2 regions of the Peribacillus sp. B65 genome follow, and region 1 is predicted to be linked to the other one. Evidence: riboswitches for the same ligand, from Rfam matches in the RefSeq annotation. Region 1 holds a riboswitch; the other holds the start of a gene.
What was found. A riboswitch is a leader RNA that binds a small molecule or an ion and turns the genes downstream of it on or off. The one in region 1 is predicted to bind cyclic di-GMP.
Positions count from the first base shown of each region.

Region 1 (4,207 bases):
CAGGAAATAAACAAGAAGAAACGATCATCCAATAAATACACGAACCCGTATGAAAGTCTATCAGTGGATGGTGTGTTCTATGATAAAAGAAATTGATTACACGACCGTTTGGATTCCAAAAGGTTTTCATGTTAATTATTTTTAAATTTTCTGTAAATAAAATAGGCTTAATTTTTTCTTTATAGCATAGCATTTGATATAATGAAGCTAGGGCAGACATCAACCCCTTTCCAAACCTTCCGACAATTGTTTCATTATTTCGACATATTTCATGATGTGTTTCTAAAAGGAACCGGAGGGGTATTGTAGAATCTAACTGTATAGTCTTAATTTAAGGAGGACTCACTTTATGAATTACAACGTACGCGGTGAAAACATTGAGGTAACTCCAGCAATTCGAGAATACGTCGAAAAGAAAATTGGCAAGTTAGAACGATATTTTAACAATACACCAGATGCAAATGTGTTAGTGAATTTAAAAGTGAACAATAATACATCAAAGGTCGAAGTGACGATTCCCATGCAGAATTTGGTTCTTCGTGCTGAAGAGGAAAATGCGGATATGTATGCTGCCATTGACTTGATCAATGATAAGCTTGAACGCCAAATTCGTAAACATAAAACGAAGGTCAATCGTAAGTTCCGGAACAATCTATCAGCTGCACCAGATGCATTCGCCTTCAATATGGAAGTTGACGAAGTGGTGGATGAATTCGAAGACGATAATGATATTGAAGTGGTCCGCAATAAGCGCTTTGATTTAAAGCCGATGGACAGTGAAGAAGCGATTTTACAAATGAATATGCTTGGTCACAGTTTCTTCGTTTACACGAATGCGGATACTAATACAACGAACGTAGTGTACCGCCGAAAAGATGGACGCTATGGATTGATTGAACCTAGTTAATTATTATTCTAAGATCAAAAGCACAGCCCAGCCTTTGGGTTGTGCTTTTTTAATGCCTGTTGATAGAATTCGTTTGAAAAGGAAAAGAATGATTGCTTCTTTTGTTCTCTATAAAATACAAATCAACGAAAAATCCTTTTGAAGAACAATTATTGTTCTTTATTAAGATAAATAGTCAGTTTTACCTATTTAATAACCCCCTTCTTTTGCACTATACTCAAATTGTAAGTTCTTTAAAAAGAACGGCTGATTTTTTATAAAAAACAATTTGATCAAGGTGCAGAGGGGTTGGATTACTTGTATCGAAAGAATTGCCATACTTGCCATAGGGCTTCTTTTAGCAGTGCGGAATATGGAAAGTGGCTTTGCCCGACCTGCGGTGAGGATTTAACTGCGCAAAAAGCCTTGGATGCACTTACAATGGAGAGAATCAATACAAAGCAACGATATATTAAGAAGAGCAATATTCACTATTATACAAAAAAACGAAAATGAATTAGTCTATGATAAATTACCTGCACTATGAATTTTCTTAATTTTGTAATAATTTGTCGGATAAAAGTTTTTGCATTTAGGTAGATTACCGACATAAAATAGCAATATATGGAGTGGGTATCCGTTATAATATGATTATAAGTAATGTATTTGGTAATAAATACCACGACAAAGGCAAACTTATTGAAAGATGAGGGCGCAAAGGCACAGGTCTAAGGTCCTCGAGACTAGGATGGCTGGTCTGCCTGAAATACAAGGAGTATTTTAGGAGGTAAAAGAGGTGGCTAATGTGGAAATGGATCATGAATGGGTGAAATTGATTTCAGAAGCAAGGAGCTTGGGTTTCAAAAAGGAGGAAATCAGTGCTTTTTTGAAACGGGAAAGCCTTGAAGTAACATTAGAGGAGAACAATGGAAAATAGCTTACGAAAAAGTTCGAGAACATCCCTATAAACAGTAATTCGATTCATTAGCTGTTTATAGGGTTTATTCTTCCTTGAGATTCTACAAGTCTAGCTTATTCAAACTGTATTCTTCAGGATTATGTAGGTAAACTAGTGTACTACCACTCTACTCTTCTTTATCTTTTCTCCATTTATTAAACTCGATGAATTCCCTGAATTGTTGTTTTGAGACACCCGAATTCATGGCTTCCTCAACGATTTTCATCCAGTCAGTGTCTAAGGTTTCCTTATTTGGTGCATCATAAAGCAGGGCATCAACAGGAATGTTTAGTACGGCGGAGATTTTTTCAAGAAATTGAATAGAAGGATTCGTTTGTAAGTTCCGCTCGAGCGAACTTAAATAAGACTTTGCCACACCCGCTTTATCGGCAAGTTCAGTCATCGACATTTTCTTTTCTTCTCGCAGTTTTTTTACACGTTCACCAATCATCAATACCACCTCGAAACATGTTCTATTTATCTTCCGCTAATAAGTGTCAGTAGCCAATCTTATCATTCAAAACAAGACGACTGTAAGGTTGGATTACCTTGACATGCTATCGCTAGAGAGGACACACAGCATCTAGTGATGGAAGGTTATGGATAATTCACATTTACATATGGAATAGTGGGGAGTTAGCAACATATTTTTTATACTTCCTTCTATTTTAACAGTTTTACTCCTCATTTATCCATTGTTTTTCGCAAGAATTGAATTCAGGTCTATACCAGGGAAGTGACATGAAGTTGTACCTCTATGATAGAAGTGGTAAAATTAAGCGTGCATTAGTAATAATAGAAGTGTGTTTCTTCTTACTTATATGAATTTTGTCATTGAACGATCATTACCATAATAGAGGAGCGTTATTGAATGCTTAATATATTAAATAAAGTTTTTGATCCGAATAAGCGAGAAATCAAACGTTTAGAAAAAATCGCCGATCAGGTCGAAGCGCTGGCTGATGAGACGGCGGGGTTATCGGATGAACAGTTGCGTGCCAAAACGGGTGAATTTAAAGAGCGTTATCAAAATGGGGAAACCGTTGATGATTTGCTTGTTGAGGCTTTTGCGGTTGCACGTGAAGGGGCAAAGCGTGCTCTGGGCTTATATCCTTATCGTGTTCAAATCATGGGTGGGGCATCACTTCATGATGGAAATATCTCCGAGATGAAAACAGGGGAAGGTAAAACCTTAACATCCACCATGCCGGTTTATTTAAACGCGCTTACCGGTAAAGGTGTACATGTCGTTACTGTCAATGAATACTTGGCACACCGTGATGCCACCGAGATGGGTGTATTGTATGATTTCCTTGGTTTGACCGTCGGGTTGAATTTGAACAGTCATTCTAAAGAAGAAAAACAGGCGGCGTACAATGCTGACATTACGTACAGTACGAATAATGAGTTAGGTTTTGATTATCTTCGTGACAATATGGTGTTATATAAAGAACAAATGGTACAGCGCCCGCTGCACTTCGCTGTCATTGATGAGGTCGATTCGATTTTGATCGATGAGGCAAGAACGCCATTGATCATTTCCGGCTCTGCACAAAAATCGGCTCAGCTGTATATCCAGGCCAATGCGTTTGTAAAAACCTTGAAAAAAGAAACCGACTACACATATGATGAAAAGACAAAAGGTGTTCAGCTGACGGAAGATGGGATGAATCGAGCTGAAAAAGCGTTTAATATCGATAATTTATTCGATATTAATCACGTTACTTTGAATCATCATATCAATCAGGCGTTAAAGGCACATGTTTCCATGCATTTGGATGTGGATTATGTTGTCCAGGAAGGCGAGATAGTCATCGTTGACCAATTCACTGGCCGTTTGATGAAAGGCCGCCGTTACAGTGAAGGTCTCCACCAGGCGATCGAAGCGAAAGAAGGACTTGAGATTCAAAATGAAAGCATGACTCTTGCGACGATTACATTCCAGAACTATTTCAGGATGTATGAAAAGCTTTCAGGTATGACCGGAACAGCCAAAACGGAAGAAGAAGAATTCCGCAATATTTATAATATGAATGTAATTGCGATCCCGACAAACAGGAATATCATCAGGGACGACAGGGCAGATCTTATATACGCGACAACTGATGGCAAATTCAAGGCTGTTGTGGAAGACATCGCCGAACGCTATACAAAGGGTCAGCCTGTGCTTGTCGGTACGGTTGCCATCGAAACATCTGAAGTCATATCTGCCTATTTATCCAAAAAAGGAATCCCTCACGATGTTTTGAATGCCAAGAACCATGAGCGTGAAGCGGAAATCATTGCGAATGCAGGTAATCAAGGCTCAGTTACGATCGCTACGAACATGGCAGGGCGCGGTACGGATATCAAGCTTGGAGAAG
Region 1 covers NZ_CP195840.1:2,493,797-2,498,003, forward strand. The annotation lists gene fliT (flagellar protein FliT) at 1-96, shown strand, start outside; gene hpf (ribosome hibernation-promoting factor, HPF/YfiA family) at 350-907, shown strand; gene ACSR9O_RS12200 (hypothetical protein) at 1,205-1,402, shown strand; cyclic di-GMP riboswitch class I at 1,566-1,651, shown strand; gene sinI (DNA-binding anti-repressor SinI) at 1,683-1,823, shown strand; gene ACSR9O_RS12210 (helix-turn-helix domain-containing protein) at 1,972-2,295, opposite strand; gene secA (preprotein translocase subunit SecA) at 2,716-4,207, shown strand, end outside.

Region 2 (4,207 bases), 850 kb from region 1:
TAAACCGATAATCCCATAACAAACAGCATTCGCCTTTTTCTGTGAAAACATAGCTATCTTGTTCAAGATAAACACCACAATGCGAGAATTGAAGACCTGTGTAACTGGAATTTCATAGGCCGTTTTATGCTGCCCTCCAACCTTATCCAGAATCCAGTTCTTCATATTCTTAAGTATCGGCCTGCAAATCATACTGAAAGGACTTCACATTCATATGCTGTAAAAATACATGTGACCGATTTTGCACATAATCTGCACGATTCGGAAATCGAAGCTTTATTTTAGAACTTAACAAATCCCAGGACTTCCCGAACTCCGCCTCACTTTCATCACGCGCTTTTTGAACCGATCGAAAAAAAAGAATGATACAAACTCCTGCAGCTAACACCCCGAGAATAGCCGTCAATTCTCCTCATACTCATCGCCCTCACAGGTTATCATTCATTTATATATAAATGAAAACGATAAAAAAGAAGCATGTTTTAAACATGCTCCTTTAGTATATGTAACGGAAATGATTTCTTAAATTCATTGACGCCTTCTCCTTCGAAACCAGAAAAGAGAAAAGAAGATTCCCAGCAAACCGCCAAACGTGTCCGTGATAACATCCACAAAGGGACACGGCCACCGGTTAGTTTTTGATGCAGATCATCTGCACTAAAAGGCAACATATAAGAGCCCCTGAAAACGATAGAATAACATTCTATACAAAACTGCACCAAACAACACCCAACGTCAATAAGCCCGGGAAGAAGTATCTACGAATCATATACTATCAGGATGTTCAATGATCCCGCTTAATTTCTCCTTAATCTCTTCCACAAGTTCATTTACAGAAACATCTTGTCCAGACTCACCCTTAGCAAAAGTGTCTTTTAAAATATCAAAAAAATCCATGCGAAATTCCCACTCCAATATATAATTGAGCCACCATTTCATACTGTTGTCCTAATCCTTTTTTCAAAAATAAGGAATATAGCTCATTTATTTGATAATCACATATAAAGCGGGAATTGGCAAGCAGAAACTAGTTTAAAAACCAAAAATTTACCCAATTTTAACATTTCTGAAATATCCCTTAGGAATGAATACTAGTAAGTTTTAGGTAAATAGTGTGGGTATAAAAAAAACAAAAAAAGGACCGATCCCTCAGCCCCTTCGATAAACCGTATATTATGCTTGTCCCATAAAATATGTCATTAATGCAATTAAAACTAATGTAATGGTAATATAAGTCCCAATAAAAATTTTCTTGCTTCTTTGTTTCTTTTCATAAACTTCCTCGAACGTAATGAACCTGTTTTTTGTCATCAAATAATCTCCTTCTATTTTGATGGCAGCTATCTGACATCGCCTTTTGCGAAGTCCCTTTGCTTGATCTCTATATGTAGTATCGGCACATAACCAAAAATATTTAAGTATTATTAACTATTTTTTTATAGGCTATATTTCTTAGATCTGTAGAAAGTAACGACTAACGTATTATGTACTTTAACTAAATTCTATAATCTTCTGTTAAATCCTGCCTAGGTATCGTTTTAATATCTAAATTTGTTAAGCGCTTACTTTATAAAATTCATTATTATTTTTATCCATCCGCAAAATGATAACCATAACGGTACACTGAATAAAGTTCCCCATATTAACCCCTTTATAAAAGCACAAGGTACATCCATAATAAAAATCCCTCTCATTTAGGTTGCATTTTTAACATTGTCCCCTTGTTCTTTATTTCAGATACCTTTTACGGTAATAAAAATAAAAAAAGAAGACTGTATAACAGCCTTCCCTAACGTATTTTTTCATTTTACTTTGATGAACTCTCGCACTTCTTCAATAGATAATCCTAAATTTTTAGCTTCCAAAATTAGATAAACCCATTCTTCTCGTTCATTGTTAGCTTCCATGATAATTCCCACCCAACTTGTGGTAAAACAGCCGTCTTAGCATTTAGCCTTAGACCTGTAATTTTGCGTCCCTACTTTTCAATAGGTTTGCCTTTCTCAAGAATATTTCACAAAACTCTTCGATTCCCATGTAAACCATTATGCCTTAAAAAAATTTCCCCTTAATTAAAACTATATTAATGTTAATTATACTTAAAAAAGTAATAATAGCTCTTAATACTATTCGTTTTTTTATGTCATTTTTCAACACAATTCATCAAAAAGTGACATTATAATGTAAAAACACTGGTAGAATGCGATTTCTTTAAAACAATTTTATTAAAAGCAGGGATATAATCGCTATTATAATCTAGTATTTACTATTCCACAAAAGTAATCTTCGAATCAAGTAGGCTAAGTGATTCATTATTAATTTTTCTCCCCTAAGAAAAAAAGCCAGCATTACAAACCCTAAAATGGCTGTAACCTGACTCTCGTTAACTTCCTATTTATACTCTTGATTCCATTTGGATACCTAATAAATTGCTAAACATCCCTCTTTTTTCATTTGCTAACTGGTTATATTCACCGACCTGAATGATTTCTCCCTGATCCATGACCAGCACTTGATCGGCATTGCGAATCGTCGATAATCGGTGAGCTATGACGATGATGGTCATTTTTCCTTTTAATCTTTCAATAGCGGATTGAATCTTCGCTTCGTTCTCCGTATCCAATGCACTTGTAGCTTCATCCAAAACAAGGATAGACGGTTTGCGTAAGATCGCTCTGGCTAATACTAGACGTTGCCTTTCTCCTCCTGACAGTCGGACACCCCGATCACCAATGAGTGTATCCAGACCTTGTGGAAGCTTACTGACAAAATCAGCAGCTGCCGCGAACTCCAAAGACTCCCATATGGATTCATCACTTGCCTCAGGGTCAATGATCAGCAGATTTTCCCTTATTGTTGAATTAAAGAGAAATGGATCTTGCGGGATATAACTTATGGACCTCCGCAGCGATAATAGGCGGTCATTAGTAAGGGGAATATCATCTATTCTGACTTCACCTCTATTAGGATGATTCAATCCCATTAATATATCTATTAAGGTGCTTTTTCCGGCACCCGATCTGCCGACAATAGCCGTCATACGGTTTGAGGGAATGTGTATGCTTATATTTTTAAGGGCATAATTGCGCTCATTTTGATCATAACTAAAATAAACATTACGGCAATCTAACCCTCTTATAATTTCAATAGACTTGATATTTTTATAATCAGATTCATATAACTCTCTTGCTTCTCTACATTCGTTTTGTAAATCCGACAATGCTTTAAAAGATGGTAGTGTAGACCCTATTTGCTCTAAATTGGATTGAATGCTAGTAAACCTTGGCCATAACCTCGAAAAAATAACCATTATCAGCATTAATTGTGCTGGCTGGGCCATGAACATCTTTATTGAAAAAAACACAAAAATGGCAATTAAGACTGAAGATACAATTTTGAAGATCATCTGGGAGGTAGTATTTAAAATCGTTAACTTGATTCTATTTTTTTCCATTTTTCCACTTAAAGATAGAAACCAATTCAAATGAGATTCCTCTAGTGAATTACTTTTGATATCTTTCATTCCGTTGAGATGATCAGTCATACCCGCTAAATAGGTTTGTGTTAGCTGAAAGGTTTCCTTTCCAATAGACTGAGACTTTTTAACAAACTTCCGTGAAGAAAAAATAAGAATGATCCCAAAGGCTATTATAAAACTCGTCATTGGAACAGATAAATAAAAAGCTATTCCGATTTGAATTAAAGTAAAAATAAGAGAAGATATAAACTGTAAAAATAAATTTATCCCTGCACTTACATTGAAGGTTTCATTTGTCATGATGTTGATAATATCGGATTTCCTCTTTTTTAAGTAAAATCCCCAATTGACCTGCAGCAGACTTCCATACGCCTCATTCCTTAACTTTTTAACAAAACCTTGTTGGATTTTAACTCCCAAGATTGTTTGATTCCGCTTAAATATACTTTGTCCTGTCATTAATATCACATAAACACCAAGTATTAATAAAAGACTGAGCGTCTCCGGAATTCCTGTGAATAATTCATTAATCCAGCTTAAGAAAGGAATGTCATCCGTTTTTATGTCCATTACACCGGTCACCCCAATCAATGGGATCAATAAGAAAATTCCTACCCCTTCTAAAAAGCCTATTAAAATCATACAAATAAGATTGATATATAGTATTTTCCCGGAATAATCATGTATTTGTTTCGTAAAAAGTAAAAGATGCTTCATAACCATATCCTC
Region 2 covers NZ_CP195840.1:1,646,262-1,650,468, reverse strand. The annotation lists gene ACSR9O_RS08055 (hypothetical protein) at 1-165, opposite strand, end outside; gene ACSR9O_RS08050 (hypothetical protein) at 170-406, opposite strand; gene ACSR9O_RS08045 (hypothetical protein) at 483-671, opposite strand; gene ACSR9O_RS08040 (YwzD family small protein) at 766-897, opposite strand; gene ACSR9O_RS08035 (hypothetical protein) at 1,174-1,311, opposite strand; gene ACSR9O_RS08030 (anti-repressor SinI family protein) at 1,803-1,907, opposite strand; cyclic di-GMP riboswitch class I at 1,926-2,009, opposite strand; gene ACSR9O_RS08025 (ABC transporter ATP-binding protein) at 2,396-4,195, opposite strand.
Region 2: it holds a riboswitch for cyclic di-GMP, as region 1 does, so the genes downstream of both, ACSR9O_RS08030 (anti-repressor SinI family protein) here and sinI (DNA-binding anti-repressor SinI) in region 1, are expected to answer to the same signal.